DNA from 3 places in the Kitasatospora sp. NPDC097643 genome. Region 1 is predicted to be linked to each of the others. Evidence: riboswitches for the same ligand, from Rfam matches in the RefSeq annotation. Region 1 holds a riboswitch; each other region holds the start of a gene.
The links. Region 1 has a riboswitch for S-adenosylmethionine ahead of ABTY15_RS15515 (aminotransferase class V-fold PLP-dependent enzyme). Riboswitches for the same ligand answer to the same signal wherever they lie in the genome.

Region 1 (10,375 bases):
GGGGGTGGCGTACCTGGTGCACGTGATCGGCTTCGTGGCGGGCTTCCTCTACGCCTGCACGGCGGTCAGCCGCCCCCCGAGACGACCCGGCTGACGACCGATACCCTGGCGCCACCCCACAAAGGAGCCCGAACAGTGATCACCGCCATCGTCCTGATCAAGACCAGTGTCGACCGCATTCCGGAGATCGCCGAGGCCATCGCGGCCATCGAGGGCGTCAGCGAGGTGTACTCGGTGACCGGCGGCTACGACCTGGTGGCGATGGTCCGGGTGCGCCGCCACGACGACCTGGCCGAGGTCATCCCGGGCTGGCTGAACAAGGTCCCGGGCGTGGCCCACACCGAGACCCAGATCGCCTTCCGCACCTACTCCCAGCACGACCTGGAGGCCGCGTTCGCCCTCGGCCTGGACGAGTAGGGGTCAGCCCTCCCGGCGCCCCCTGTCGATCTGCACAGTCGCGACGCAACGGCCGCCCTCGTTGCGGTAGTTCCACGCCGCGCCGTCCGTGACCAGCTCGCGGACGGCGGTCAGGAAGCGGTCGACGTGCTCGTCCGGCGTGCCCGCGCCGAAGCTCACCCGGATGGCGTTGAGGCTGCGCTCCCCCGGCAGCGACGGCTCCGGCGCCCCGCACTCGGAAGGCGCCGCGTCCTCGTCCCCCAGCAGGGTCCGCACCAGCGGGTGCGCGCAGAACAGCCCGTCCCGCACGCCGATGCCGTACTCGGCGGACAGCGCGGCCGAGAAGTGCGAGCTGTTCCAGCCCCGGACGACGAAGGACAGCACGCCCACCCGGGCCACGCTGTGAATGTCACCAGTGGCGCCGAACAGGTTCAGCACCCGGACCTCCGGGATCTCCGCCAGCCCCGCCGTCAGCCGGTCCACCAGCTGCCGCTCCCGCGCCTCCAGCGCGTCGAAGCCCGCCTCGGTCAGCGCCCGGCAGGCCGAGGCGATCGCGTACGCGCCGATGACGTTCGGCGAACCGGCCTCGTGCCGGGCCGGGCCGGTGTGCCACTGGACGGCCACCGAGCCGTCGGTCTCCCGGGCGACCGTCCGGGTCGCCCCGCCGCCGGCCAGGTACGGCTCGGCCGCGTCCAGCCAGTCCGCCCGGCCGGCCAGCACCCCGGCGCCGAACGGCGCGTACAGCTTGTGGCCGGAGAAGGCGATCCAGTCGACGTCCAGCGCGCGCACCGAGACCCGGTGGTGCGGAGCGAGCTGGGCGGCGTCCAGCACCACCCGGGCGCCGTGCCGGTGCGCCGTCTCGGTCAGCTCGGCGACCGGCCACAGCTCACCGGTGACGTTGGAGGCGCCGGTGACGCAGAGCAGCTTGGGGCCCTCGGGCGCCCCGGCCAGCGCGGCGTCCAGCGCGGCGACGGCCTCGGCCCGCGAGCGCGGCGCCCGCAGGTAGTGGACGTCCAGCCCGGCGTGCGCCCAGGGCAGCAGCGAGGCGTGGTGCTCGGTCTCGAAGGCGAACACCCGGGTGCCGGCCGGCACGGCGCCCGCCAGCAGGTTGAGCGAGTCGGTGGTGGCCCGGGTGAAGACCACCTGGTCGCCCTCGCGCAGGTCGAGGAACTCGGCGACGGTGCGGCGGCTCTGCTCGAACAGGTCGGTGGAGAGCTGCGAGAGGTACCCGGCGCCGCGGTGCACGCTGCCGTAGTACGGGGCGTAGGCGGCGACGTCGTCCCAGACCCGCTGGAGCGCCGGGGAGCTGGCCGCGTAGTCGAGCGCCGCGTAGCCGACCTTCTCGCCGTTGACGAGCGGCACCTGGACGTCCCGGCCGAGCACAGCCAGCGGGGCGCAGATTTCGGTGGCAAGAGAAGACATGAGGATGCACTCCTTCGGAGGTCGAGGGACCCCGGGAGTGCTGGATCTCGGGCGTCCGCGCTTGCCGCGCGGACGGATTGCCGCGTGACCCGGTCCTCACCCAGGGCACCCCGCCACGGACGGAGGGTTGCCGGACAGCAAGCTGGGGCTTGACGCTGTCACTCATGACCTGGACAGGACTCTAGGTCGCGTCCGCCGGGTGGTCAAACACGGTTCCACCATCCGGACAGCCGAAGGGGGCCTGCCGGGAGGATCCCGACAGGCCCCCAACTCCCGCTTCACGCCCGGCTGGTGGCCTCCGACCAGCGGCGCAGCACGTCCTGCGCCTCGCCGGAGTCGATGGCCTCCGCCGCCCGGGCCATGCCCGCCGCGAGCTGCTCGGCGAGCGGCGCGTCGGTCAGGTCGAGGGCGACCAGCGCCGCCGCCGTGTTCAGCAGGACGGCGTCCCGCACCGGCCCGCGCTCCCCGGCCAGCATCCGGCGCGCGACCTCGGCGTTGTACGAGGCGTCCGCCCCGCGCAGCGTCTCGATGCCGACCAGCTCGACGCCGACGTCCCGCGGGTCGAAGGAGGTCTCGGTGACGATGCCGTCCCGCACGATCCACACCCGCGAGGTGGTGGTGATGGTCAGCTCGTCGAGGCCGTCGTCCCCCCGGAACACCAGTGCGGTCGCGCCGCGCCGGGCGAGCACCCCGGCGATCAGCCCGGCCAGCCGGGTGTCGAAGCAGCCGATCGCGTGCGAGGTGACCCTCGCCGGGTTGGTCAGCGGGCCGAGGATGTTGAACGCGGTCGGCACCCCGAGGTCGCGCCGGGCGGTGGCGGCGTGCCGCATCGAGGGGTGGAACTTCGCCGCGAAGCAGAAGGTGAGGCCGACCTCCTCGGCCACCTCGGCGACCCGCCGGGCGGAGAGGTCCAGCGCGACGCCGAGCTTCTCCAGCACGTCCGAGGAGCCGCTCGCCGAGGAGGCCGCCCGGTTGCCGTGCTTGACCACCTTGGCGCCGGCCGCCGCCGCGACGATCGCCGACATGGTGGAGATGTTGACGGTCTTGGCCCGGTCGCCACCGGTCCCGACGATGTCCACCGCCGGGCCGGGGATGTCCAGCGGCTCGGCGTGCGCGTACATCGCGTCCACCAGACCGCTGATCTCGTCGACCGTCTCGCCCTTGGCCCGCAGCGCCACCATGAACCCGGCCACCTGGACCGGGGAGGCCTCGCCGCTCATGATCCGGTCCATCGCCCACGCGGTGGCCGAGCGGTCGAGGTCCTCCCCCTTCAACAGTGCCGCCAGGATGTCCGGCCAGGTGCGGACCACCTGCGCGGGGTCGGTACCACCGTTCGCAGGGTTCACGTTCACCATGGCTGACTCCAGCTGTTGTCGGTTCCCCACTCCGGGGGACGTCCGTACGGATGGAGTCAGCCTATCGAGCGGTGGGGTCCCTCCGGCGCTGTCTTCTCTAGTACTGAGACGGCCCTGCTCAGCGGCTGGCCGGAGCCCGCTTCGCCAGCCGCGCCCGCAGCAGGGTGGCCACCGCCTCGGCCAGCGCCACCGGGTCCACGGGGTGGGAGATCGCCGCGTCGGCCCGGCTCCAGGCGGCCAGCCAGGAGTCCTGCGGCCGGCCGATCAGCACCAGCACCGGCGGGCAGCCGTAGATCTCGTCCTTGAGCTGGCGCCCGAGCCCGAGCCCACCGGCCGGAACCGCCTCGCCGTCCAGGACACAGAGGTCGACCCCGCCCTTCTCCAGCGCCTTCAGCACCGCCGGGGTGGTCGCGCACTCCAGGTAGGACAGTTCCGGAAGATCCTCAGCGGGCCGCCGGCCGAGCGCCGTCAGCACCTGCTCGCGGGTGTTGCGGTCATCGCTGTAGACGAGGACGGTGAGCGTCTCGTCGGTCGTGTACGCCATGGACCCTGCTCCCTCAAGTGTGATCCGGACCACGTTCGCCTGATCCGGATGCTACTCCCGATCACCCCCCGTCGAGTCCCCCTCGGACACGTTCCTCCTCAAGCCGCCGCGCCCACGGCTCACCCGCCCGGAGGACGGCCCGTCACCCGGACCCGCGCGGTCCACCCGTACGGCCGACAGGGCGCTCGTCCCCCTACCTCCGGGGGCTGCGCCGACCGTGCAACGACACGCTGGGCAACGGGGTCGCAGGCCCCTCCGAGGAACCGTCAGAAAAGGGACACGCCGCTGCTCAGACCCCGTCCGGACACCCCGTCGACCCCCAAGCGGGCATACCGCACGCACCGGACACTCCGAGGGACACCCCCCGGCGTGAAGACGGAATAAGGGACCGACATAATGTCCGTCGTGGCGACAGCAACAGCAGTAGAAACCGGGCACGCGCACGGATCGGTCAACCGGCCGAACATGGTCAGCGTCGGAACCATCGTCTGGCTCAGTTCCGAGTTGATGTTCTTCGCGGCCCTCTTCGCGATGTACTTCACGCTCCGCTCCGTCAAGGGGCCGGAGTTCTGGACCGAGAAGGCGCACGCCCTCAACGTGCCCTTCTCCTCGGTCAACACCACGATCCTGGTGCTCTCCTCCCTCACCTGCCAGCTCGGTGTGTTCGCCGCCGAGCGCGGGGACGTGAAGAAGCTCCGCTCGTGGTTCGTCGTGACCTTCATCATGGGCGCGATCTTCATCGGCGGCCAGATCTTCGAGTACACCGAGCTGGTCAAGAAGGACGGCCTCTCGCTGTCCTCCGACCCGTACGGCACGGTGTTCTACCTGACCACCGGCTTCCACGGTCTGCACGTGACGGGTGGTCTGATCGCCTTCCTGCTGGTCCTGGGACGGACGTACGCAGCCAAGCGCTTCACGCACGAGCAGGCCACCGCCGCCATCGTGGTGTCGTACTACTGGCACTTCGTCGACGTCGTGTGGATCGGCCTGTTCGCGACCATCTACCTGATCAAGTAACCAGCTGATCAGGTCGCTGGCCACCGGCTGCGGCCCCCGCCCTCACCGGCGACGGGCCGCTTCTGCCGGTGCCGACGCTCCCACCGACCGACCGCGCGCGCAGCCCTAGACAGGCAGCCTCGTGCCGGCCAGACCGGCCGCCGGGTGCACCCACCAGTCGACCAGATCCTGACACCGGGGTTATTCCGTGAAAAAGCTCTCCGCACGACGGCGCCACCCATTGGCGGCGCTGGTCGTCCTACTTCTCGCCCTGGCGGCAACCGGGGGGCTGTACGCCGCGTTCGCGCCCGCCGACAAGGCGCAGGCCGACGTCGCCGCGCAGTCGCTCGCGATCGATGAGGGCAAGAAGCTCTTCGCCGTGGGCTGCTCCTCCTGCCACGGCCTGAACGGCCAGGGCAGCAGCGACGGTCCGAGCCTGGTCGGCGTGGGCTCCGCCTCCGTCGACTTCCAGGTCGGCACCGGCCGCATGCCCGCGCAGCAGCCGGGCGCCCAGGTCCCGCGCAAGAAGAACATCTACTCGCAGGCGGAGATCGACCAGCTCGCCGCCTTCGTGGCCTCGCTCGGCCCCGGCCCGGTGACGCCGACCAAGGAGCAGTACACCTCGACCAACCCCGAGGACATCTCCAAGGGTGGCGAGCTGTTCCGCACCAACTGCGCCCAGTGCCACAACTTCGCCGGCCAGGGCGGTGCCCTGACCAAGGGCAAGTACGCCCCGTCGCTGGAGGGCGTGGACGCCAAGCACATCTACGAGGCCATGCAGACCGGCCCGCAGAACATGCCGTCGTTCCCGGACACCACCATGCCCGAGGAGCAGAAGAAGCAGATCGTGGCCTTCGTCCGCCACACCACCTCCGATGAGCCCAACCCCGGTGGTCTCACGCTCGGCAGCCTCGGTCCGGTGACCGAGGGTCTGTTCGGCTGGATCTTCGGTCTCGGCACGCTCATCGCGGTCGCGATCTGGGTCGCCGCCCACACCACCAAGGCCAAGAAGTCATGAGCCACGACATGTCAGAAGAGAAGCTTCCGGAGCCCCACGGCTCCCACGGCGAGGTGGCCGACCACGGCAACCCGTTCGCCGACCCGGGCCTGCCGGCCCACGAACCCCGTCGCACCGACATCGACGAGCGGGCCGCCAAGCGTGCGGAGCGCCAGGTCTCGCTGATGTTCGTGATCTCGATGATCGCCACCATCGGCTTCATCGCCTCGTACGTGGGCATCGACCCGGACAAGATCGTCTACATCTTCCCGCTCGGTCACGTCAGCGCGCTGAACTTCGCCCTCGGTCTGACCCTGGGCGTCGCGCTGTTCATGATCGGCGCGGGCGCGGTCCACTGGGCCCGCACCCTGATGTCGGACGTCGAGCTGCCGGCCGAGCGTCACCCGATCGAGGCCGACGACGAGGTCCGCGCGGACGTCATCAACCAGTTCAAGACGGGTGCCGCCGAGTCCGGCTTCGGTCGTCGCAAGATGATCCGCAACACCCTGATCGGTTCGATGGCGCTGGTCCCGCTCTCCGGCGTGGTCCTGCTCCGCGACCTGGGCCCGCTGCCCGAGAAGAAGCTCCAGGAGACCGGCTGGAAGGCGGCGACCCCGGTCAAGCCGCTCCAGCTCCTCAACATGAACACCGGCCAGCCGATGAAGGCCGAGGACGTCGTCATCGGCTCGCTGACCTTCGCCATGCCGGAGGACCTGAGCACCCACGACGAGGACTTCCAGCAGCGGATCGCCAAGGACGCCCTGATGCTGGTGCGCATCGCGCCGGAGGACATCAAGGACGAGGAGTCCAAGGAGAAGGGTTTCGAGGGCATCCTCGCCTACTCCAAGATCTGCACCCACGTCGGCTGCCCGATCAGCCTCTACGAGCAGCAGACCCACCACGCGCTCTGCCCCTGCCACCAGTCGACGTTCGACCTGGCGGACGGTGCGCGCGTCATCTTCGGCCCGGCCGGTCACCCGCTGCCGCAGCTGAAGATCACCACTGACGAGAAGGGCTTCCTGGTCGCCAAGGGCGACTTCGACGAGCCCGTCGGCCCGAGCTTCTGGGAGCGTGCTCGATGAGTAGCGCGAGCAGCACCACCTCCGGTGCCGCCAAGCCGGCCAGCACGCGCGCCAAGCCCGCCAACAAGTGGGAGGCCGCTGCCGACTGGACGGACGGCCGGCTGGGGATCTACTCCCTCGCCAAGGCCAACCTGCGCAAGATCTTCCCGGACCACTGGTCCTTCATGCTGGGCGAGATCTGCCTCTACAGCTTCATCATCATCATCCTGACCGGCGTCTACCTGACGCTGTTCTTCAAGCCCAGCATGGGCGAGGTCATCTACAACGGCTCGTACGTGCCGCTCAAGGGCATCTCGATGTCCGAGGCGTACGCGTCGACGCTGGACATCAGCTTCGAGGTCCGCGGCGGTCTGCTGATCCGTCAGATCCACCACTGGGCCGCCCTGGTCTTCGTGGCCGCGATGCTCGTGCACATGATGCGCGTGTTCTTCACCGGCGCGTTCCGCAAGCCGCGTGAGGTCAACTGGGTCTTCGGCTTCCTGCTGCTGGTCCTGGGCATGTTCGACGGCTTCTTCGGCTACTCGCTGCCGGACGACCTGCTGTCGGGCACCGGTATCCGCTTCATGGAAGGCGCGATCCTCGCCGTCCCGCTGGTCGGCACCTACATGCAGATGTTCCTGTACGGGGGCGAGTTCCCCGGCCACGACATCATTCCGCGGTTCTTCACCATCCACGTGCTGCTGGTCCCCGGCATCATGCTCGGCCTGCTGGTCGCGCACCTGATCCTGGTCTTCTACCACAAGCACACCCAGTGGGCGGGCCCGGGCAAGACCGAGAAGAACGTCGTCGGCATGCCGCTGATGCCGGTCTACATGGCCAAGGCCGGTGGCTTCTTCTTCCTGGTGTTCGGTCTGATCGCCGCCATCTCGGCGATCGCCTCGATCAACCCGATCTGGGCCTACGGCCCGTACCGCCCCGACCAGGTGTCCACCGACGCCCAGCCGGACTGGTACATGGGCTTCTCCGAGGGCCTGATCCGTGTCATGCCGGGCTGGGAGATCAGCCTGTGGGGCCACACCCTGAACCTGGGTGTGTTCGTCCCGCTGATGATCTTCCCGCTGGTCCTGGTCGCGATCGCGGTCTACCCGTTCATCGAGGGCTGGATCACCGGCGACAAGCGCGAGCACCACATCCTGGACCGCCCGCGCAACGCCCCGGTCCGCACCGCCCTGGGTGCCGCCTGGATCAGCCTCTACCTGGTCCTGCTGATCGGTGGTGGCAACGACCTGTTCGCCACCCACCTGCACCTGTCGATCAACTCGATCACCTACTTCGTCCGCGTCGGCTTCTTCGTCGTGCCGGTCATCACCTTCATCGTCACCAAGCGCTGGTGCCTCGGCCTCCAGCGCCGGGACAAGGAGAAGGTGCTGCACGGCCGCGAGACGGGCGTCATCAAGCGCCTGCCGCACGGCGAGTTCGTCGAGGTGCACGCCCAGCTGCCGCAGAAGGACCTGTTCAAGCTCACCGCCCACGAGCAGGTCCAGCCGGTCGAGCTGCCGGCCCAGACGGACGAGAACGGCGTGGCCCGCAAGGCCGGCGTCCTCACCCGCACCCGGGCCAAGCTCTCCCGCGGCTTCTACGGCGAGGGGGCCCAGATCCCCAAGCCGACCGCCGAGGAGCACCACGAGATCACCAGCGGCCACGGCCACCACTGATCCCGTACGCACCCCCGCGTCACCCCCGAGGGCCGCTGACCAGAGTTCATCTGGTCAGCGGCCCTCGGGCTTTCCCGTTCCGTCCGCACCTCCAGGAGCCCCCCGTGCAGCTGTCCGTCGACCCCGCGGCCGCCACTCCCCCGTACGAGCAGATCCGGGCCCAGATCGCCGAGCGGGCCCGCTCCGGCGAGCTGCCGACCGGGCTCCGGCTGCCCACCGTCCGGGCCCTGGCCGAGGAACTGGGGCTGGCGGCCGGGACGGTGGCCCGGGCGTACCGGGAGCTGGAGGCGGACGGCGTGGTGGAGACCCACGGCCGGGGCGGCACGCTGATCGCCGCCACCGGCGACACCGCGCACCGGCTGGCCGCCGCGGCCGCCACCGAGTACGCCGAACGGGCGAAGCGGCTCGGGCTCGCCCGGGAGGACGCCCTGGCGGCGGCGGTGGCCGCGCTGCGGCTGGCCTACCCGGAGGGCTGACGCCGGCTCCGGGAGGCGGCTCAGACCTCCGGCCGGGCCATTCCGGCGGCGTGGGCCTGGGCGACCGGTGCGGTGGTGCTGACGGGCCCGCCGAGGGCGCTGTGCTTGACCCAGTCCGTCCAGGTCAGGTTCCAGTCCCCGAAGCCGTTGCCGAAGGGCTCCATGGTGGCGCCCCGGCTGTTCACCACCGTCACCAGGTCCCCCACCCGGGTGTTCTCGTAGAACCACTTGGCGTTCTCGGTGCTCATGCCGGTACAGCCGTGGCTGACGTTCTCCACCCCCTGCGAGCCGACCGACCAGGGCGCCGCGTGCACGTACTCGCCGCTCCAGGTGACCCTGGTGGCCCACTCCACGTTGAGGTCGTACGACTCCTGGCTGCCGGCGGCTATGCCGATGGTCTCGCCGTTCATCCGGACCGAGCGCTCCTGGCCCAGCACCACCTTGACGCCGTTGCGGGTGTCGAAGCCGGGCTTGCCGGTGGTCACCGGGATGGTCCGGACCACCTCACCGTTCCGCTTGAGGGTGAGCTCGTGGGCGGCCGCGTCGACCACCGACTCGACCCGCTCGCCGATCCGCAGGTTCAGCGCGCTGCGGTCGCCGCCGTAGAGGCCGTCGGCGATCCGGCTGCCGGTCCCGTCGAAGGCGAGCGAGACGGTGGTGCCGGCCGGCCAGTACTGCTCCGGGCGGAAGTGCAGGTTCTTGTCGTCGACCCAGTACCAGGCGCCGGTGACGGCGGGCTGCGAGGTGACGGTGAGGGCGCGTTCGACCTCCTGGCGGCCCTGCGGGTCCTTCACCGCCTCGGAGAGCTGCACGGTGAGCGGCTGGCCCACCCCGTAGACGCCGGTGCCGGAGGAGTCCGGGCCCAGCTTGGCGGTCAGCAGGCGCTGGGCGGCGAGGGTGCTGAAGCCCGCGGTGGTGTCGCCGCGGCCGCCCTTGCCGTCGTCGGCGGCGATCCGGACGACGTAGTCGGTGGCGGCCTTCAGCCGGCCGGTGGTCTGCCAGCTGCGCTGGTCCTCGGCGAGCTTCCCGGCCACCACCCGGCCGTCCGGGCCGACCACGGTGACGTCGGTGAGCCGGCTGCCCTCGACGGCGGTGACGGTGACCGCCTGGGAGGGGTCGACCTTGCCCTCGGCCGAGAGGTGGACGAGCCGGGCCGCGTCGATCCGATGGGGCCCGGTGGTCTCCTCCCCGTCGGACGAGCAGGCGGCCAGTCCGGCCAGTACTGCGAGGGTCAGCGAGATGCTGCCTATACCTGCGGTTCCGCGCCTGTCGGCCATGGCCGCCTCCGAGGGTTCGCACGATTGATCAGATCGTAGGAACGGCGTACGAGGAAGCGACATTCGAGCGACCCCTCGTTCACCCGGGTGAGTGAGGCCGTCACCCCGCGGACGCAACAGGGCCGGGCCTCCCGTGCGGGAGGCCCGGCCCTGTGTCAGGAGCGGAACCTACTGG
Region 2 (10,375 bases), on a different contig from region 1:
CGCGATGAGTGTCGGCCGCTACGCCGAGCTGCTCGGGCCGCCGGGGCTGGGTCTGCGCCTCGCCGGGCTGTGCGACGAGCGCGAGCAGGGCTACTGCGACCGCGCCCTGGAACGGGCGGGCGCGCCGCGCCGGGGCTTCTTCGTGTGCGTGTCGGACCTGGAGGACGAACTCATCCGCGCCCTGGGCGTGGCCCGGGTCGAGGAGGTCGTCGAGGCCGAGGGCGACCTCCCGGCCTGGCAGACCTTCGGGCGCCAGCCCGCCCACCGGGGCCGGCCCGCGGCGCACCGGCTGCGGCGCTTCCTCGGGACGAAGAAGGGCCGCAAGATTCGCTACGGCCGTCTGCTGGCCGAGGCCCTCGACTCCGCGCAGGTCCCCGCTCCCCTGCACGACCTGCTCGCGAGCCTCTGACCGGAGCGCCGGCCGAAGTCGGCCGCGGCCCGGTCCGGACGCGTTCCGCGCGCCGGCCCCCTGGTGCCGGGGCGGCGCGCGGACTGCTGCCGGTGTGGTCAGCGGGCGTTGGCCAGCAGGTCGCCGGCCTCCTCCTGGTCGGGGGCCTCGTCGGGGGCTTCGTGCTGGGCCAGGCGGCTGGCGGGCAGCAGCAGGGCGGCGAGGGCGGCCAGCAGGTAGCCGGCGACGCAGACCAGCGCGCCCGCCAGCAGGGCGGTCCTCATGACGGTGGGGTCGTAGCCGTTGTGGGTCTTGCCGAAGAACACCACGCCGGTGACCGCGACGCCCAGGGCGGCGCCGAACTGCTGGAAGGTGCTGTAGACGCCGGCGGCGGCGCCGGCCTCGCGCACGTCCACGGTGGCCAGGGCCAGGTCGACCAGCGGGACGACGAGGAAGCCGAGGCCGAGCCCGGCCAGTGCGAGCGGCCACAGCAGGTCCCAGCCCGACAGGCCCGCGCCGTGGCTGTCGACGATGCCGCGGACCCAGGCGATGCCGCCGGCCTGCATCAGCGCGCCGACGATCACCAGCGGCTTGCCGGCCTTCTGGGCCAGCGGCACGGAGACGCCGGAGCCGACGAAGGCGCCCGCGGTGAAGGGCAGCAGCGTCAGCCCGGAGGCGATGGCGGAGAAGTGCAGGCCGATCTGGAGGTAGAGGGCGAGGATCAGGAAGAAGCCCGCCAGCGCGCCGGAGAAGCAGAGCTGGACGATGCTGCCGGAGGCGAAGCCCCGGTCGGCGAACAGGTGCATCGGGGCGAGCGGCGAGTGGTCGCGGCGCATGCGCCGCCGCTGGTTGACCACGAACACGGCGAGCACGAGCGGGGAGGCGGCGAGCATGGCCCAGATCCAGCCGGGCCAGCCCGCCTCGCGGCCCTCGACCAGCGGGAAGACGAGCAGGAACAGGCCGGCGGAGGCGAGCAGCAGGCCGGGGAGGTCCAGCCGCAGCGGGCGGCTGGAGCGGGTGTTGGGCACCCAGCGGAGGGCGGCGGCGAGCAGGGCGAGGCCGATCGGGATGTTGATGACGAAGATGCTGCGCCAGCCGATGCCGAAGGCGTCGGCGGAGACCAGCCAGCCGCCGAGGAGCGGGCCGGCGACGGCGGCCATGCCGGAGACGGCCCCGATGATGCCGAGGACGGCGGCGCGTTCCTTCGGCTTGTAGAGGGCCTGCACCGAGGCGAGGACCTGGGGGACCATCAGGGCGGCGAACGCGCCCTGGACGACGCGGGCCACGACCAGGAGGTCGCCGTCGTGGGCGAGGCAGGCGGCCAGCGAGGAGGCGGTGAAGCCGGCCACGCCGGTGAGGAACATGGTCTTGCGGCCGACGATGTCGCCCAGGCGCCCGCCGGTGATCAGGACGACGGCGAAGGCGAGGGTGTAGCCGCCGACGACCCATTCGAGCTGGCCGGGCGTCGCGTGGATGTCCTTCTGGATGGCGGGCAGGCCGACGTTGACGATCGTGCTGTCCAGCAGGTCCATGAAGGACGCGAAGATCAGGATGAGCATCGCCAGCGCGCGGCGCTGGACCGGGGCGGGTGCGGGTGCGGGGTGCTGGGGCATGGGCTTCTTCGATCTCTGCGAGGGAACGACGGCGTCAGCCCCCCAGGGGGCGGCGTGCCAAACTATTTCGTTCGGACGAAAGAAGCATAGCAACTGCTTCGGCGCGACGAAACAGTTTGCTAGTCTGAGTCCATGACCTCCACCGACCAGCCCCCACGCGGCGAGCTGATGGCCCGGCTGTACGCGGCCGGCCGGGAGCTCAGCACGGCCGCGGTCATGTTCCACACCGCCCTCGCCCAGCTGCACGGCCTGAGCGTCACCGAGGAGAAGGCCATCGACCTGCTCCAGCGCTTCGGCCCGCTGACCGCGCGCGAGCTCGGCGAGCACTCCGGGCTGGCCCCGGCCTCGGTCACCGGGCTGGTCGACCGCCTCCAGCGCAAGGGCTTCGCCCGCCGCGTGCCGAACCCCTCCGACGGCAGGAGCGTCCTCATCGAGGCGGCCGAAGGCCCCACCGAGGCCCTGGCCCCGCACTTCGAGGACTGGATGAGCGCGCTCAACGGGCTCTGCCAGCGCTACAGCGACGCCGAACTCGCCGCCATCGTGGACTTCCTCGGTTCGTCCGCCGTCCTCCAGCGCGAGGCGACCGGCCGGCTGACCGCCGCCGGCCCCGGACGGGCCGCCGCCGGGGCCGGCACGACCCGCGGCGAGAAGCTGACCGTGCACGAGAAGCTGACCATCCAGACCGCGGCCCACGGTGTCGTCAGCCTGATGGCGGCCGCCGACCCCGGCGCGTTCTCCGCCGCCAGGGCCGGCCTGGCCGGCGGCAAGAGCCTGTCCTCCGCCACCGGGCTGGTCGGCCGCGTCCTCGCGGAGAAGCCCAAGGGCATGAAGCTCGGGAAGTCGACCGCCGACATGGCCGACCAGGTCCTCCCCGCCCTCGCGGCCTCCGTCGCCCTGCTCCGGGACATCGACCCCCGGGAGGCCGAGAACTTCCGCTCCGTCATCCAGGTCGCCGTCGACGCCGCGCTGGAGACCCGCAACGGCCGGAGCCCCGCCATGGCCGCCATGGCCGCCAAGATCGGCGAAGCCCTCGACAGCGCCTGACCGCACCGCACGGACGCGCTCCGACCTGCGATGATGGCCCGGACCCGCCCGCCGGTACGACCCCGGCGGGCGCGGCCGGGACGATCGGAACACGGGGACGGGGGCGCGCATCGTGCGGGGGCGGAACGCGGAGCGGGACCGGATCGAGCAGCTGCTCGCCGACGCCCGGCAGGGTGCGAGCGGCGCCCTGCTGCTGCACGGCGAGGCCGGGATCGGCAAGACGGCGCTGCTCGACCACGCCGCCGAGCGGGCGCAGGGCGCGCGCGTCCTGCGCGTCGAGGGCATCGAGTCGGAGATGGAGCTCGCCTTCGGCGGCCTCCACCAGCTGTTCCTGCCCGTACTGGACCTCGTCGACGCCCTGCCGGAGCCACAGGCCGTGGCCATGCGGGCGGTCTTCGGGCTGAGCGGCGACGGCGTGCGGGACCGCTTCACCGTCGGCCTCGCGGTCCTCACCATGCTGTCGGAGGCCGCCGCCGACGGCCCGCTGCTCTGCCTGGTCGACGACGCGCAGTGGCTCGACCAGCCGTCGGTGGACATGCTGACCTTCGCCGCCCGCCGGCTGCGGGCCGAGGGCGTCGTGATGCTCTTCGCGGTGCGCGACGGCGCCCCCGGCGCGGCCGTGCAGGGGATTCCCCCGCTGCTCGTCGAGGGGCTCGACCGCGCTGCCGCCGCCGAACTGCTGCCGGGCCTGCCGCCGTACGTCGCGGACCGGGTCATCGAGGAGGCACGCGGCAACCCGCTGGCCCTGATCGAGCTGTCGGCCGCCCTCACCCCGGCCCAACGCGCCGGGCGGATGGGCCCGTTGGCCCTGCCCGAGACCGCCGCTGGGCTGCCGAGCCGGATCCAGGAGGGCTTCCTGGCGCAGATCCGGCGGCTCCCCGAGGCCGCCCGGGCGGTGCTGCTGGTGGCCGCCGCCGACGACACCGGGGACCTGGGCGTGGTGCTGCGGGCGGCGCAGTCGCTCGACGCGACGGTCGAGGACCTGGAACCCGCCGAGCGCGCGGGCCTCGTGCTGCTGTCCGGCGCGGCGGTGCGGTTCCGGCACCCGCTGGTGCGCTACGCCGCCTACCGGGGCGCCCCGCTCGCCCGGCGCATCGCCGCGCACCGGGCGCTGGCGGAGACCCTCGGCGCCACCGGCCAGGCGCACCGGCGGGCCTGGCACCTCGCCGCCGCCTCGACGGGCCCGGACGAGACCGTCGCCGAGGAGCTGGAACGGGTCGCCGAGTGGGCCGGGAACCGGCAGGCGATGGCGTCGGCCTCCGCCGCCTACGAGCGTGCCGCCCAGCTCACCGCCGACCCGCTGCTACGGGCCCGCCGCCTGGTCCGGGCCGCGCAGCGGGCGGCCGACGGCGGGCAGGACGAGCGGTGCGCCGCGCTGGCCGGCCAGGTGCCGCAGCCGACGGCCGATCCGGAGCTGGCGGCGAGCCTCGCCCGCGCCCAGGCCGTGGTCGAACTGGGCTACCGCAGGCCGGAGACGGCCGCCCGGCTGCTGCTCGACGGCGCGGACCGGACCGGCGCCAACTCCCCGGACACCACGACCTCGCTGCTCGCCGACGCCGTCCACGCGGCGTACTCCGCAGGCGACGCCGCGCTGATCGAGGAGATCGCCGCCCGCGCCCCGGACCGGCCGGTCCTGGCCGTCCCGGCCCGGCTGTTCGGCGGGGACGTGCCGGGCGCGCTCGACGCGCTGCGCGCGCTCGTGGCGGGCGGCGCAGCCGCGGCCGGGGGCGACGGCGACCCGGCGAGCGGGGTGATGGACCGGCTGATGGCCGGGATCTACCACCAGCTGACCGGCGACCACGCGGCCGCGCGGGAGGCGGCCGTGCGCGCGGTCGCCCACTGCCGCGACCAGGGCGTCAGCGGCTGGCTGCCCACCACGCTGCACCTGCTCGCCCGGGCGGAACTGGCGCTCGGCCGCCATGACGAGGCGTCCGCGCACGCCGCCGAGGGACTCCGGCTCGCCGAGGAGCACGACCTGGACCACCGGGCGGCCCACCTGCGCGCCGCCCTGGCGATGCCGGCCGCCGTGCGAGGGCAGCAGGAGCAGGCCCGGGCCCGGGCCGGCGAAGCCCTCGGGTACGCCCGACCGCGCGGGGTGGGCCGGGCCGCCGCGGACGCCGAATGGGCCCTGGGCCTGCTCGAACTCGGCCTCGGCCGGGCGGAGTCGGCGCTGGAATCCCTGGAGTCGGCGCGCCGCGCGGCGGCCCACCCACTGTTCTGCCTGCCGCTGCTGCCGGACCTCGTCGAGGCGGCGGGGCGGGCCGGCCGCCCGGAGCGGGCGGCGGAGCCGACCCGGCTGCTCGGCGAGTGGGCCGCCGCCCTGGGGCAGCCCGCCCTCGCCGCCCTGGCCCACCGCTGCCGGGCGCTGACCGGCCCCGACGATGCGGCCGAGGAGCACTTCGTCGCGGCGCTGGCCCTGCACGAGGGCGGCAGCGGGTACGACCGGGCCCGCACCGCGCTGCTCTACGGGGAGTGGCTGCGCCGGCTGCGGCGCCGGCTCGACGCCCGGGAGCACCTGCGGGCCGCGCTGGAGGCCTTCGAGCGGCTCGACGCCGGGCCCTGGGCCGGGCGCGCCCGGGCGGAGCTGGCCGCGGCGGGCGGGGAGGCGGGGTTGACGGTCCGTCGGGACGGTCCGATCAGTCTGCTGAGCCCGCAGGAACGCGAGGTCGTGCGGCTGGCGGCGGCCGGTGCGAGCAACCGGGAGATCGCCGCGCAGCTCTTCCTGAGCCCCCGTACGGTCGGGCACCACCTCTACCGCGCGTTCCCCAAACTGGGCGTCAGCTCCCGCACCGAACTCGCCGCCCTGCTGGCCTCATGAGGCCGGCCCCTGCGCCGCGTCCGCGCCCGCGGGCTCAGGCGTCCGCGGCCTCCGGCACCGAGTAGATCATCCGGGTCTGGGCGGTCCGGTAGCCGGCCCGGGCGAAGGCGGCGGCCATCGGGGCGTTGTCGGTGTCCGTGGTGGCCGTGATCAGCTCGGCGCCCGCCGCCACCTGGACCCGGGTGATCTCGGCCAGGATGTCGTCGACGTACCCCTGTCCGCGCAGCTCGGGGACGACGCCGAGGTAGCCGACGTTGCGGTTGTACGGCGTCGCCGAGGGCAGGGCCAGCCCGGCGACCCGCCCGTCCGGCGTGCGGGCCAGGCGCCACCACGAGCGCTCGCCCGGGCAGCCGAGGTAGAAGTCCACCTCCTCGCGGGCGGCCGCCTCGGCGCCCATGGTCGCCACGTTCCGGCGGGTCTCGCCGTCCAGGCTGCCCACCGCGATCCGCCGGAAGACGTCGAGGAATTCGTCGTCGGTGCCCTCGGTGAAGGTGAGGCGGCCGCTGGAGGCCGGCAGCCCGGCGTCGGGGGTCCACTCCAGGCGGAGCCGTTCCACCCGGTCGGTGAGCCCGGCCGTCAGCGCGGCGTCCTGCCGCCAGGTCAGGGCGTCGACGACGGCCCGGTCCTCGCGCCAGCCGTTCGGCAGTGTCACGTTGTACAGCGGGAGCTTGGCGGCGCCCTGCGCGGTGAAGGCCCGCAGGCCTGCGGTGAGCAGCTCGGCGGCGACCGCCGTACGGTCGGCGACCGTCGGGTCGACGTGCAGGCAGTCCAGCGCGACCGGGTGTGCGCTGGACGCCTGGCCCCACCACAGGGCGCGGGCCACGATCCGGCCGCCGTCCTCGGCGATCCAGGTCCACTCGGGTCGGTACATGCCCTCCTTCAGCTCGTCGAGGTAGCGGTCGGCGGGGATCCAGCCGACGGGTTCGTCGACCGTCACGGCGATGACGCGGTCGAGGTCGGATGCGGTGGTGCGGCGGAACAGCAAGCGGGTGCTCATTTCTGGTGTGTCGGTTACGTCGTCGACGGTAGGCGGGCGGCACCGCGACCGGCATCGGTCATCGCGACGTAATGTGACCGGTCATTTGACGGGGCGGCCGCGGAATCTTGTATGGTTCCTCGCGAATCATCCAGAGGGGTGGAGGGACCGGCCCTACGAAGCCCCGGCAACTCCCCGGTCGACTCGGCGTCCGAAGTACGCGCCGCGCCGCCCGGGATCAGTGCCAACTCCGGCCTGTCGCCAACGTGGCGCGGGAAAGATGAGGAGACACGGTGCTCTCTGTGCTGTCCTTCGCCCGGGCGCTTCCCGCCCCGGCCCTTCCGCGTACCCGTCTCGTGCCCGGCGCAGGCAATCGGCCGACTTCTCCGGCCCGTCCTCGCTGACCACCCCCCGCTCCCCGCGGGGAGCCCCCGTGAGCAGGACCCACCTGCCGCTCACGGGGTTCGAGACTGGAGTACCCATCCATGGAGAACACGAGCGGCGTCGGCGTGCTCGACAAGGTCACCTCGATCCTCGGCACCCTGGAGGCCGGGCCCACCAGCCTGGGCGGACTCGTCGCCGCCACCGGCCTGGCACGGCCCACCGCCCACCGGCTCGCCGTCGCCCTGGAACACCATCGGCTGGTCGGCCGGGACCTCCAGGGCCGGTTCGTCCTCGGCCCCCGGCTCACCGAGCTCTCGGCGGCCGCCGGCGAGGACCGCCTGCTGGCCGCCGCCGGCCCGGTCCTCACCCAGCTGCGCGACGTCACCGGCGAGAGCGCCCAGCTCTATCGCCGACAGGGCGAGGTCCGCATCTGCGTGGCCGCCGCCGAGCGGCTCTCCGGCCTGCGCGACACCGTCCCGGTCGGGGTCACCCTCCCGATGAAGGCCGGCTCGGCCGCGCAGGTCCTGCTCGCCTGGGAGGAGCCCGAGCGCCTCCACCGCGGTCTCCAGGGCGCGCACTTCACCGCGACCGCCCTCAGCGGCGTCCGGCGCCGGGGCTGGGCCCAGTCCGCGGGTGAACGCGAGCCCGGCGTCATCTCCGTCTCCGCGCCGGTCCGCGGTCCGGCGAACCGGGTGGTGGCCGCCGTCTCCGTCTCCGGCCCGATCGAGCGCCTCACCCGCCATGCCGGCGCCCACCTCTCCAAGGCCGTGGTCGAGGCGGCCACCCTCCTCACCGAGGCCCTCCGCCGCCCCTGAGCCGCTCGGACGGCGACGCCCGGGCCCGCGCTCCCTCGCAATTGGTCCAGACCTATTGACGGGCCCTGCCACCCCTCCTACGATCCGGTCCGGCACAGCCCCACATGTCCCCACCTCACCCAGAGCCGGGCGTCACACCCCCACGCATCGGTCATGTCCATGACGCCCGGCGGGAAGGGAGCAAGCATGTTCCATCGGAGGCCGCGTACGCCACGCCTGTCGCGTGCGTCGCAGGTGAACCGGACCAGCCGCGCCGAGCACCGACCGACCGTCCTGCGACAACTCCTCGCCGGGGTGAGCGCCGCCGCCGTCGTCGGGGCCGGCCTCACCGTGGCCGGCTCCGTCACGGCGGGGGCGGCCGGGGCGGCCACCACCAACCTGGTGGCCAACCCCGGATTCGAGAACGGACTCTCCAGCTGGAGCTGCTCCAACGGCTCCGGAACGACCGTCAGCAGCCCGGTCCACTCCGGCGCTTCCGCACTCCAGGCCACGCCGAGCGGCCAGGACGACGCCCAGTGCACCCAGACCGTCAGCGTGCAGCCCAACTCCGCGTACACGCTGAGCGCCTACGTCCAGGGCAGCTACGTCTACCTGGGCGCCACCGGCACCGGCCTCACCGGCGCCCCGTCCACCTGGACGCCGAACAACTCGTCGTACGGCCAGCTCAGCGTCGGCTTCACCACCGGGCCGAACACCACCTCGGTGACCGTCTACCTGCACGGGTGGTACGGGCAGCCCACGTACTACGCGGACGACGTCTCGCTCACCGGCCCCGGCGGCAGCAGCCCCACGCCGACGACCGCACCGCCGACCACCGCTCCGCCCACGACCGTGCCGCCGACCACCGTGCCGCCGACCACCGTCCCGCCCACCACCGTCCCGCCGACCACGGCTCCGCCGGGTGACACCTGCCCCACGAAGCCCAAGCCCTCGGGCAAGGTCCTCCAGGGGTACTGGGAGAACTGGGACGGCGCCGCGAACGGCGTACACCCCGGCATGGGCTGGGTCCCCGTCACGGACAGCCGGATCGCGGCGCACGGCTACAACGTCATCAACGCCGCCTTCCCGGTGATCCTCTCGGACGGCACCGTCCAGTGGCAGGACGGCATGGACGCCAACGTCAAGGTCGCGACCCCCGCCGAGATGTGCCAGGCCAAGGCGGCCGGGGCGACAATCCTGATGTCGATCGGCGGTGCCACCGCCGGCATCGACCTGAGCTCCAGCACCGTCGCCGACCGGTTCGTGGCGACCGTCGTCCCGATCCTCAAGAAGTACAACTTCGACGGGATCGACATCGACATCGAGACCGGCCTGTCCGGGAGCGGCGACATCAACACGCTGTCCGCCTCCCAGGCCAACCTGATCCGCATCATCGACGGCGTCCTGGCGAAGATGCCCGCGGGCTTCGGTCTGACGATGGCCCCCGAAACCGCGTACGTGACCGGCGGAAGCGTCACCTACGGGTCGATCTGGGGCGCCTACCTGCCGATCATCAAGAAGTACGCCGACAACGGGCAACTGTGGTGGCTGAACATGCAGTACTACAACGGCAGCATGTACGGCTGCTCCGGCGACTCCTACCAGGCCGGCACCGTGCAGGGCTTCACCGTGCAGACCACCTGCCTGAACAACGGCCTCACCATCCAGGGCACCACCGTCAAGGTGCCCTACGACAAGCAGGTGCCCGGCCTCCCGGCCCAGCCCGGCGCGGGCGGCGGGTACCTGGAGCCGGGCCCGGTCGGCCAGTCGTGGCACGCGTTCGGCGGCTCGCTGAAGGGGCTGATGACGTGGTCGATCAACTGGGACGGCTCCAAGGGCTGGACCTTCGGCGACAACGTCAAGTCCCTCCAAGGCCGTTGACCTCCCCCTGACCTCCGCGTCGCACTGACGTCCGCGCCCCGGTGCCCCGGTTCCGAGCCCGGGGCGCGGACCGTCGAGGCCGTGCACAGGGGACCGGGCGGTCCGGGCCGGAGCGAAGAGAGCCGACCGGGAGAACACTGGAAGGGACGCCCACCGCCACGCCCGAGGAGGTGACATCGAGGATGGATGTCATCTGCACGCACACCGACCGCATCGAGCTGACCCGGCTACCCGACGTGATCGACGGCTGCGAGGACTGCCTCGCCATCGGCGGCACCTGGGTCCACCTGCGGATGTGCCAGTCCTGCGGCCGCATCGGCTGCTGCGACAGCTCGCCCAACCGCCACGCCTCCGCCCACGCCCGAACCGTGGACCACCCGATCGCCCGGTCCGCCGAACCGGGGGAGGACTGGAGCTGGTGCTACCTGGACGGCGTCGCGTTCCGGATCGCGTCGTCATGACCCGGCCGGACACGAC
Region 3 (10,375 bases), on a different contig from region 1:
ACCAGCGAGACGACGGCGGCGTCCGCCACGTCCCGCGTGGTGAGGTCGGCCAGGATCAGCGCCCGCGCGTTGTGCAGGGCGGTCTCGATGTCGGTCTCGATGTCGTCGGAAGCCATCCGTCCATTCTCCGCTCGTACCCGGGAAACGCCGTGTGGGCGGCCCCCCGAAGGGGACCGCCCACACGATCCGGAATCAACCGATCCGATCGAATGCGATCAGGATCAGAAGTCCATGTCACCGCCCGGCATGCCGCCGCCGGCGGCCGCGGCGGCCTTCTCCGGCTTGTCGGCGATGACGGCCTCGGTGGTGAGGAACAGCGCCGCGATGGAGGCGGCGTTCTGCAGCGCGGAGCGGGTGACCTTGGCCGGGTCGATGATGCCCTCGGCGACCAGGTCGACGTACTCGTTGGTGGCGGCGTTCAGGCCGTGACCGGCGGGGAGGTTGCGCACCTTCTCCACCACGACGCCACCCTCGAGGCCGGCGTTGGTCGCGATCTGCTTGATCGGGGCCTCCAGCGCCACGCGGACGATGTTGGCACCGGTGGCCTCGTCGCCCTCCAGCTCCAGCTTGTCGAAGGCGACACCGGCCTGGAGCAGCGCGACGCCACCACCGGCGACGATGCCCTCCTCGACGGCGGCCTTGGCGTTGCGGACGGCGTCCTCGATGCGGTGCTTGCGCTCCTTGAGCTCCACCTCGGTGGCCGCGCCGGCCTTGATGACGGCCACGCCGCCGGCCAGCTTGGCGAGGCGCTCCTGGAGCTTCTCGCGGTCGTAGTCCGAGTCGCTGTTCTCGATCTCGGCACGGATCTGGTTCACGCGGCCGGCGACCTGCTCGCTGTCACCGCCACCGTCGACGATGGTGGTCTCGTCCTTGGTGATGACCACCTTGCGGGCGGTGCCCAGCAGGTCGATGCCGGCGTTCTCCAGCTTGAGGCCGACCTCCTCGGAGATCACGGTGCCACCGGTGAGGATGGCGATGTCGCCGAGCATGGCCTTGCGGCGGTCGCCGAAGCCCGGGGCCTTGACGGCGACGGACTTGAAGGTGCCGCGGATCTTGTTCACGACCAGGGTCGACAGGGCCTCGCCCTCGACGTCCTCGGCGATGATGACGAGCGGCTTGCCGCTCTGCATGACCTTCTCCAGCAGCGGCAGCAGGTCCTTGACCGAGCCGATCTTGGAGTTGGCGATGAGGATGTACGGGTCCTCGAACGTCGCCTCCATGCGCTCCAGGTCGGTCGCGAAGTAGGCGGAGATGTAGCCCTTGTCGAAGCGCATGCCCTCGGTGAGCTCGAGCTCCAGACCGAAGGTGTTGCTCTCCTCGACGGTGATGACGCCTTCCTTGCCGACCTTGTCCATGGCCTCGGCGATCAGCTCGCCGATCTGGGTGTCAGCGGCGGAGATGGAGGCGGTGGAGGCGATCTGCTCCTTGGTCTCCACGTCCTTGGCCTGGGCCAGCAGCTGGTCGGAGACGGCGGCGACGGCCTTCTCGATGCCGCGCTTCAGGGCCATCGGGTTGGCGCCGGCGGCGACGTTGCGCAGACCCTCGCGAACCAGGGCCTGGGCGAGCACGGTGGCGGTGGTGGTGCCGTCACCCGCGACGTCGTCCGTCTTCTTGGCGACCTCCTTGACGAGCTCCGCACCGATCTTCTCGTACGGGTCCTCGAGCTCGATCTCCTTGGCGATGGAGACACCGTCGTTGGTGATGGTGGGGGCGCCCCACTTCTTCTCCAGCACGACGTTGCGACCCTTGGGGCCGAGCGTGACCTTCACTGCGTCGGCGAGCTGGTTCATGCCACGCTCAAGGCCGCGGCGAGCTTCCTCATCAAAGGCGATGATCTTGGCCATCTGAAGTGGTCCTCCGGGACACGGTCGACTGCTCGGACCAAGGGGTGCCCGCGACGGACGGCCCTGGTGTGCGGGGGTCCATTCCCCTACCGCTCCCGGGGGCCTCACCGACCCGGTCCGCTGTCACTCTCACGCTGTGAGTGCTAACGCCAATGATTAGCACTCCGGGTGGTCGAGTGCAAGCCCAATCGCCAACCCGCGAGCCGCCGCTGGGGCCGCCGCTGGGGCCGCCCGGAAACGCCGACGGGCCCGTACGACGCGTGTCGCACGGGCCCGACGAGAAGCGAAGTGGTCACCAGCCGTAGGGCCGCGCCGAGCTCCTGGGGGCGGAAGGGGTCAGCCCGCGGCGCGGACCATGTCCGCCTGCGGGCCCTTCTGTCCCTGGGAGATCTCGAACTCGACCCGCTGGCCCTCTTCGAGGGTGCGGTAGCCGTCCATCTGGATCGCGCTGTAGTGGACGAAGACGTCCGCACCACCGTCGACCGCGATGAAGCCGTAGCCCTTCTCCGCGTTGAACCACTTGACGGTGCCCTGAGCCATTCCGAACTCCCCTAGTGCTGTGCTGGCCCTTCACGCGCCCGCAGGTCGCGGGCCCGGGTCTGGTTTGAAGGCCGGCCCGGGGAACCCCCCCTGAGCGCAGCCGTGCACGCCGCAATCCTCCGCCGGGCCACCGGACGGCATCCGGTGAGCGGGTGATTACGTCGACCGCCGCTGAATGTATCCGGATCGACGCCCTCTGCAACAGGGCCAGCCACGGGGAATTCCGGCGCCACAGCAAGGGACAGGCCGGGCGGAACCAGGAGAAATTCGGCATTCCACGCCGGACATAGCGGACGAATTACCCAAATCCCCGCAGGAATTCTGACATCTGCCTGACATGTTTCCCGGCCCTGGCCGGGCTGGTCTCACCGGCCGGACGACCGTCGGGCGATTCGCGGGCGAGGGGCGAGGAGAAGCCCCGTTCCCGTCCGAGCCACACTCTACTCCGACTTGACCCGCAAATATTCCAGCCCTAATGCGGCTGGAATGCGGACAGCCGCCCACGTGTACGGAGTGCGGAATTCCGTCCACGTGAGCGGCTGCGGTGCGGCCGTCGACATCACCGCGCCGCGGCTCGGCGGGCGCGGTTCGGCAGGCGCGGCTCAGCAGCCGCCGGCCACCGCCGGGATGATCGAGACGCTGGCGCCGTCGCCGATCTCGGTCGCCAGGCCCTCGGCGAAGCGCACGTCGTCGTCGTTCACGTAGACGTTGACGAAGCGGCGCAGCTTGCCGGTGTCGTCCAGGATGCGCGCGGAGATCCCCGCGTGGTTCTTCTCCAGGTCGGCGATGACCTCGCCCAGGGTGGCGCCCTCGGCGGCGACCTCGGCGGCACCGCCGGTGTAGGTGCGCAGGATGGTGGGGATGCGGACGTTGGCGCTCATGGCTCTCCTAGCGGGTGCGGCCGTGCGGGGGTGGGACCTGCGGGTCGGGGAGGGGTTCAGGCGGACGCGAGGCCGGCGTCGCGGAAGGACGCCAGCGTCGGGCGGATGACGGCGGTCATCCCCGCGTCGGAGACGGCGTCCAGGGTCTTCAGGCCGTCGCCGGTGTTGATCGCGACGGTCTCCTTGGCCGGGTCCAGCTGCCCGGTCTCGACCAGCTTCTTCAGCACGCCGACGGTCACCCCGCCCGCGGTCTCGGCGAAGATGCCCTCGGTCCGGGCCAGCAGCCGGATCGCCGCCACGACCTCCTCGTCCGTGACGTCCTCGACCGCGCCGCCGGTCCGGCGGGCGATGTCCAGCACGTACGGGCCGTCCGCCGGGTTGCCGATCGCCAGCGACTTGGCGATGGTGTCCGGCTTGACCGGGCGGATCACGTCCTGGCCGGCCTTGAACGCCGCCGACACCGGCGAGCAGCCGGCCGCCTGGGCGCCGAAGACCTTGTACGGCCGGTCCTCGACCAGACCGAGCTTGATCAGCTCCTGCAAGCCCTTGTCGATCTTGGTCAGCTGCGAGCCCGAGGCGATCGGGATGACGATCTGCTCCGGCAGCCGCCAGCCGAGCTGCTCGCAGATCTCGTACGCCAGCGTCTTCGAGCCCTCGCCGTAGTACGGGCGCAGGTTGACGTTGACGAAGCCCCAGCCCTCGCCCGCCGGGTCGCCGATCAGCTCCGAGCAGAAGCGGTTCACGTCGTCGTAGTTGCCCTCGATGCCGACCAACTCGCCGCCGTACACCCCGGCCATGACGACCTTGCCCTGCTCCAGGTCGTGCGGGATGAACACGCACGAGCGGAACCCGGCCCGGGCCGCCGCCGCCCCCACCGCACCGGCCAGGTTGCCGGTGGAGGAGCAGGACAGCGTGGTGTAGCCGAAGGCCCGGGCGGCCTCGATGGCGCAGGCCACCACGCGGTCCTTGAACGAGTGCGTGGGGTTGCCCGAGTCGTCCTTGATGTGCAGCTGCGCGGTGAAGCCGAGCTCGCGGCCCAGGTTGTCCGCCTTGACCAGCGGGGTCCAGCCGGGGTTCAGGTTCGGCTTCGAGGCGACGTCGGCCGGCACGGGCAGCAGCGGCGCGTAGCGCCAGATCGAGGTCGGACCGGACTCGATCCGCTTACGCAGCTCCTCGGCGGCCTCGCTGCCGAACTCGTACGCGATCTCCAGCGGGCCGAAGCACTCCAGACAGGCGAAGCTCGGACCGAGCGGGAAGCGGGTGCCGCACTCCCGACAGGACAGCGCGGCTGCGGGGCCGAGGTCAACGGATGCGGGTGCGACGGTGTCGAGAGCCATGATGGCGGAGGCCTTTCTCCTCATCTTCCCCGTGGCGCAAGCCGCGCCACAGGCCGGAATTGGCACCTGTCCCGCCGGGGCCTGTCGACGACAGCCGCGCGAGAAGGTTGCCGGGACGTCAACGGGCCGTTCCCTCAGTCCCTCTGGATGAGCTTGTGAAGTTGTGGTGGTGCTCAGCGGCGACCCCGGCGTGCGAAGGTCCGGCCGCTGTACGAAGACTGTATCCGAAGGCGCCAACCCTGAAAGGGACCGTCCGCCACGCGAGATGGCGCGTCCCACCCGATCCCGCCGAGGAGACTCCCGTGCCCGCCGAACCGACCCCCGCACTCCTCCCGCAGGCGGCGTCCTGGCTGCGCCGCCGCTCGTGGAGTGCGGCAGACCGGCCGGTGCGCACCCTGCTGGAGGCCAAGCGCCGCACCGGCCACACCGTCAGCGTGGTCCTCCCCGCGCTGGACGAGGAGGCCACCGTCGGCGACATCGTCCGCACCATCCGCCGGGAGCTGATGGAGCGCCTCCCGCTGGTCGACGAGCTCGTGGTGGTCGACTCCGGCTCGGTCGACGCCACCGCCGCCGTCGCCGCCGAGGCCGGCGCCCGGGTGGAGCACCGCGACGCCATCCTGCCCCGGCTGCCCGCCGCCCCCGGCAAGGGCGAGGTGCTCTGGCGCTCGCTGCTGGTGACCCACGGCGACATCGTCTGCTTCGTCGACGCCGACCTGCGCGAGTTCGACCCCGACTTCGTCTCCGGCATCCTCGGCCCGCTGCTCACCGAACCGGACATCCAGCTGGTCAAGGCCATGTACGACCGGCCCCTGGAAGTATCGATGGGCGGCTCCGCCGCGGGCGACGTCGCCGTCGACCCGGCCGGCGGCGGCCGGGTCACCGAGCTGGTCGCCCGCCCCCTGCTCAACCTGCACTGGCCGGAACTCGCCGGTTTCGTCCAGCCGCTCGGCGGCGAGTACGCGGCCCGCCGCACCCTGCTCGAACGGCTGCCCTTCCCCACCGGCTACGGCGTCGAACTCGGCCTGCTGGTCGACGCGTTGGAGATCGCCGGGCTGGACGCGCTGGCCCAGGTGGACGTCGGTGTCCGGCACCACCGGCACCAGGACGGCCAGGCCCTCGGCCGGATGGCCGCCACCATCTACCGCACGGCCCTGGAACGCCTCGACCGCACCCACCGGCTGAAGGCCTCCGCCGACCTGGTCCACCCGCTGCTGACCCAGTTCACCCGCGACCCGCGGACCAGGGAGTTCACCGCCCACACCCACCCGGTGACCGCCCTGGAACGCCCCCCGATGCACACCGTCCCCGAGTACGCGACCCGGCACTGAAGCCCCGCCGGAGGGGTTTGCCACGCCGGGGGCCCGGCAACGTACCATCCATGGGCGATCTCACGACCGAACGTTCGAGTGCGACCGGCACCGCACCCGTCCTGGTGGCCTCCAACCGGGGACCGGTGTCGTTCAGCACCGCCGACGACGGCACGCTGACCCTCCGCCGCGGCGGCGGAGGCCTGGTCTCCGGCCTCTCCGCCATCGAGGACCCCGACGCGGTCTGGGTCTGCGCGGCCCTCGGCGACGCCGACCGCCGGGCCGCCAGAGAGGCCCCCGACGGCCGCCTCGACCTCGCCGGGCACGAGGTCGGCGGACAGGCCGTCCGGATGCTGGACATAGATCCACAGACCTTCGCCCGCGCCTACAACGGCGTCGCCAACTCCACCCTCTGGTTCGTCCACCACCTGCTGTACGCGACCCCCACCGCCCCCGCCTTCGACGCCGACTTCCGCGCCGAGTGGAGCGCCTACCGCGCCTACAACACCGCCTTCGCCGACGCCCTCGCCGCCGAGGCCGCCCCCGGTGCCGCCGTCCTGGTCCAGGACTACCACCTGTCGCTCACCCCGGCCCTGCTCCGCGCGGCCCGGCCCGACCTGCGGATCGGCCACTTCTCGCACACCCCGTGGGCCCCGCCGGAGTACTACCGGCTGCTGCCGGACGACGTCGGCGAGGCCGTCCTCACCGGCATCCTCGGCGCCGACCGGGCCGGCTTCCTCACCCGTCGCTGGGCCCTCGCCTTCGCCGACTGCTGCGCCGAGCTGCTGGGCGCCGAGGTGGACCGCGCCGCCATGACCGTCACGCACGCCGGCCGCACCACCCAGCTCGGCGTGCACGCCCTCGGCGCCGACGCCGAGTTCCTGCGCGAACGCGCCCACCGCCCCGACGTGGACCAGCGCCTCGCCGCCCTGCGCGCCGCCGTCGGCGAGCGCCGCACCATCGTCCGGGTCGACCGCACCGAGCTGAGCAAGAACATCGTCCGCGGGCTGCTGGCGTACCGGCACCTGCTGCACACCCGCCCCGAGTGGCACGACCGGGTGGTGCACATCGCCTTCGCCTACCCCTCCCGCACCGACCTGGCCGAGTACCGCGCCTACACCGCCCAGGTCCAGCAGCTCGCCGAGGACATCAACGCCGAGTACTCCACCCCGACCTGGCAGCCGCTGATCCTGCACGTCGAGGACGACTTCGCGCGCTCCCTGGCCGCCTACCGGCTCGCCGACGTGGCCCTGGTCAACCCGATCCGGGACGGCATGAACCTGGTCGCCAAGGAGGTGCCGGTGGTCTCCGACCACGGCTGCGCCCTGGTCCTCTCCCGCGAGGCGGGCGCCCACGCCGAACTCGGCGAGGACGCGCTGAGCGTCAACCCGTACGACGTCATCGCCACCGCCGAAGCGCTGCACGCCGCCCTCACCATGAGCGCCGAGGAGCGCGCCGACCGCACCAAGCGCCTCGCCGCCGCGGCCACCGCGCTCCCCCCGCAACAGTGGTTCCTCGACCAGCTCAACGCGCTCTGAGCTCCTCCCCCGGCCTCAGCGCACGCCGAGCTCCGCCCCCAACGCGCCGAGCAGCTCCACCACGCCGGCCGGGCCCGCGACCACCAGGTCGGCCCGGTCGGCGAGTTCGCGCACCGGCGCGTCCCCCATCGCCCCGCTGCACACCAGCAGCCCCGCCAGGCCCTCGCCGCGCAGCTTCTCCACCGCCGCGAAGGCCGCCACATCGCCCAGGTCGTCGCCCGCGTACAGCACCGAACCGGCGCCGCGCTCCCGCAGGAAGCCGGTCAGCGCCGCCCCCTTGTCCACCCCGGGCGGCCGCAGCTCCAGCACCAGCCGCCCCGGCTCCACCACCAGCCCGTGCGCCGCCGCCAGCTCCGCCACCGGTGACCGCAACAGCTCCAGCGCCTCCTCCGGTGCGGCCGTGCGCCGGGTGTGCACCGCCAGCGAGCGCCCCTTGTCCTCCACCCACGTCCCCTCCGGCGCCCCCGCCGCCGCGAGCGCCCCGGGCAGTGCCGCCCGTGCCCCCGCCACGCCCGGGTGCACCGGCGGCGCGCTGACCTCGCCGTCCTCCCACCGCTCGGCCCCGTAGTGCCCCAGCACCACCACCCCGGGCAACCCGGCGAACCCGCCGTACTCCGCGGCCAGCTCCGCCGGCCGCCCGGTCACCACCACCACCGCCCGGACCAGCGGCGCCAGCGCCCGCAGCGCCCCCGCCACACCCGGGTGGGCCCGGGCGGCACTCGGATCCGCCCCGATCGGCGCCAGCGTCCCGTCGAAGTCGAGCGCGATCACCGCGCCGCCCGGCGCCGCCAGGATCGCCGCCAGCCCGTCCCGTCCGGCCCCGGTCACCGGTGCCCACGTCTCTTCGAAGCCCATGCCAGTGCCCATACCCCGGGCGCCCGGCCCGCTACCGCGCCGCCCGCCGGGCCTCCCGGACCCGCCGCAGCCGGTTCACCAGCACCGGCGCGTGCGCCAGCGCCTCCTCCCGGTCGAGCAGCGCGTTCAACAGCTGGTAGTACCGCGTGGCGGAGAGCCCCAGCTCCTCCCGGATCGCCCGCTCCTTGGCCCCGGCCGTCCGCCACTGCCGCCCTTCCAGCGCCAGCACCGCCCTGTCCCGCTCAGTCAGCTCGCCCACGTGTCCACCTCCGCCGTCACTACGGAGTGTCATTCTCACGCGCGACGCCGACACACTGTGCTCGCCCCGCCCCGCGGCCGCCCCGGCTAGCGTCGGGGCCATGACCACGCCCAGCTTCGCCGTGCACGTCCCCACCGCCGACCTCGAACCCGACCCGCTGGATCCGGCCCAGATCGTCTCCGGCACCCCCGAGGTCTCCGGGAGGGTCCTCGCCGAGTCCCCGGACGGCCGCCAGCTGCGCGGCATCTGGCAGATCACCCCGGGCGTGGTCACCGACGTCGAGGCCGACGAGATGTTCGTGGTGCTCAGCGGCCGGGCCACCATCGAGGTCGAGGGCGGCCCGACCCTGCACGTCGGCCCCGGCGACTGCGCCGTGCTGCGCGAGGGCGACCGGACCACCTGGACCGTCCACGAGACCCTGCGCAAGGCCTACGCCATCGCCCTCCCCTGATCCGCGGCAGCCACCCCCGGCCCGGGCCTACTTGCGGACCCGGGCCGTCTCCTTGACCGCCGCGTCCTGCAACCCGGCGAGCACCTGCTTCGGGTCCCCGGTGACCGCCTGTCCGATCCCGGCCTTGATCCGGTTGCTGACGTCACCCCAGGCCGGGTCCCCGAACGGGTAGAAGCTGGCGTTCGAAAGACCGACCGTGAACTGCTTGAGCTCCTCGTGCTTCGGGTCGGACGCCATCTGGTTGAAGGCGTCCTGGGTCACCGGCAGCAGGTTGTACCGCTCGTCGAACTTCAGCTGGTACTCGCGGGTGTAGACGAAGGACAGGAACTTCTTGATCTCGTTCTTGTGCCCGTTGGCCTTGAACGCCATCATCCAGTCCGCGACCCCGAGGCTGCCGGTCCTGCCCACCCCGTCCTTCTTCGGGATCGGCGCCGTACCGAACTCGATCTTCCCTGCGGTGGCCATCTTCAGCAGCGTGGGGTGCCCGTTGAGCATGGCGACCTTGCCGGCCGCGAAGTCCTGGAACACCGGGGTGCGGTTCATCCTGCCCGGGTCCTGGTAGGTCAGCCCGGTGGCCACCAGGTTGCTCTTCAGCCAGCCGAAGGTGGCCTGGTTCTGGGCGCTGTCGATGGTGTAGTTGCCGACGTCGTCGGAGAGGCTGCCACCGCCGCTGAGCGTCCAGAGCATGGATTCGGCGGGCGCCTCCTCGGGGCCGAGCGGCAGCCCGTACGGGGTGACGCCCGGCACCTTGGCCTTGATCTTCTCGGCGTCCTGGCGCAGCTCGTTCCAGGTGGCGGGCGGCTGGGTGAGGCCGGCCTGGCGGAAGACCGCCTTGTTGTAGAAGAGCACCCGCGAGGACGACACGAACGGGATCCCGTACTGCGTGCCGAGCACCTGGCCGGCGTGCGCGAAGGAGTCCAGGAACCTCGCCTGGGTGTCCATGGTGAGCACGTCGGCCGCCGGGTACAGCCGGTCGGCCGCGACCTGGTCGGCGAAGCCTCCGGTCTGCAGCAGGTCGGGGGACTTGCCGGCCGCGATCATGTCGTCGACCTTCTTGCCGATGTCGGTCCAGCTCTCCACCTGGACCTCGACCTTGATGCCGGGGTTGGCGCTCTCGAAGGCGTGCGCGAGCTCGTCCCAGTACGGCTTGGAGCCGGTCTCGGCGTTCTCCCCGTAGTCGGCGGCGACCAGCTTCAGGGTGACCGGCCCGTTGCCCTGCCCGCCGCACGCGCTGACCGCGGTGAGCGCCAGCGTGGCGGCCAGCGCGCTGCCGAGGACTCGGGTGGGGACGTGGGCGCGCCTGTTCAACGCGGGTACCGCCTTCGGAGGGAGAACTGCGGCCGGGGGAGGGAATCCGGCTGGG

Region 2: linked by a shared signal. The riboswitch ahead of ABTY15_RS23650 (IclR family transcriptional regulator) and the one ahead of ABTY15_RS15515 (aminotransferase class V-fold PLP-dependent enzyme) in region 1 are both predicted to bind S-adenosylmethionine.
Region 3: linked by a shared signal. The riboswitch ahead of thrC (threonine synthase) and the one ahead of ABTY15_RS15515 (aminotransferase class V-fold PLP-dependent enzyme) in region 1 are both predicted to bind S-adenosylmethionine.

The regions. Positions count from the first base shown of each region.
Region 1 covers NZ_JBEOSA010000020.1:43,878-54,252, forward strand. The annotation lists gene ABTY15_RS15505 (rhomboid family intramembrane serine protease) at 1-94, shown strand, start outside; gene ABTY15_RS15510 (Lrp/AsnC ligand binding domain-containing protein) at 136-417, shown strand; gene ABTY15_RS15515 (aminotransferase class V-fold PLP-dependent enzyme) at 421-1,818, opposite strand; SAM riboswitch class IV at 1,871-1,988, opposite strand; gene trpD (anthranilate phosphoribosyltransferase) at 2,097-3,173, opposite strand; gene ABTY15_RS15525 (response regulator) at 3,292-3,717, opposite strand; gene ctaE (aa3-type cytochrome oxidase subunit III) at 4,114-4,734, shown strand; gene qcrC (cytochrome bc1 complex diheme cytochrome c subunit) at 4,922-5,731, shown strand; gene qcrA (cytochrome bc1 complex Rieske iron-sulfur subunit) at 5,728-6,792, shown strand; gene qcrB (cytochrome bc1 complex cytochrome b subunit) at 6,789-8,447, shown strand; gene ABTY15_RS15550 (GntR family transcriptional regulator) at 8,552-8,923, shown strand; gene ABTY15_RS15555 (L,D-transpeptidase) at 8,944-10,200, opposite strand; gene ABTY15_RS15560 (cytochrome c oxidase subunit 4) at 10,369-10,375, opposite strand, start outside.
Region 2 covers NZ_JBEOSA010000038.1:49,547-59,921, forward strand. The annotation lists gene ABTY15_RS23625 (TOPRIM nucleotidyl transferase/hydrolase domain-containing protein) at 1-409, shown strand, start outside; gene ABTY15_RS23630 (MFS transporter) at 508-2,001, opposite strand; gene ABTY15_RS23635 (MarR family winged helix-turn-helix transcriptional regulator) at 2,134-3,045, shown strand; gene ABTY15_RS23640 (ATP-binding protein) at 3,158-5,863, shown strand; gene ABTY15_RS23645 (GNAT family N-acetyltransferase) at 5,898-6,860, opposite strand; SAM riboswitch class I at 6,984-7,126, shown strand; gene ABTY15_RS23650 (IclR family transcriptional regulator) at 7,325-8,038, shown strand; gene ABTY15_RS39820 (carbohydrate binding domain-containing protein) at 8,225-9,898, shown strand; gene ABTY15_RS23665 (UBP-type zinc finger domain-containing protein) at 10,081-10,359, shown strand; gene ABTY15_RS23670 (DUF5996 family protein) at 10,356-10,375, shown strand, end outside.
Region 3 covers NZ_JBEOSA010000013.1:85,424-95,798, forward strand. The annotation lists gene ABTY15_RS11845 (DUF8819 family protein) at 1-116, opposite strand, end outside; gene groL (chaperonin GroEL) at 222-1,844, opposite strand; gene ABTY15_RS11855 (cold-shock protein) at 2,181-2,384, opposite strand; gene ABTY15_RS11860 (MoaD/ThiS family protein) at 2,987-3,265, opposite strand; gene thrC (threonine synthase) at 3,322-4,602, opposite strand; SAM riboswitch class I at 4,620-4,756, opposite strand; gene ABTY15_RS11870 (glucosyl-3-phosphoglycerate synthase) at 4,905-5,930, shown strand; gene ABTY15_RS11875 (alpha,alpha-trehalose-phosphate synthase (UDP-forming)) at 5,981-7,447, shown strand; gene otsB (trehalose-phosphatase) at 7,463-8,302, opposite strand; gene ABTY15_RS11885 (DUF3263 domain-containing protein) at 8,334-8,594, opposite strand; gene ABTY15_RS11890 (cupin domain-containing protein) at 8,662-9,012, shown strand; gene ABTY15_RS11895 (extracellular solute-binding protein) at 9,040-10,320, opposite strand.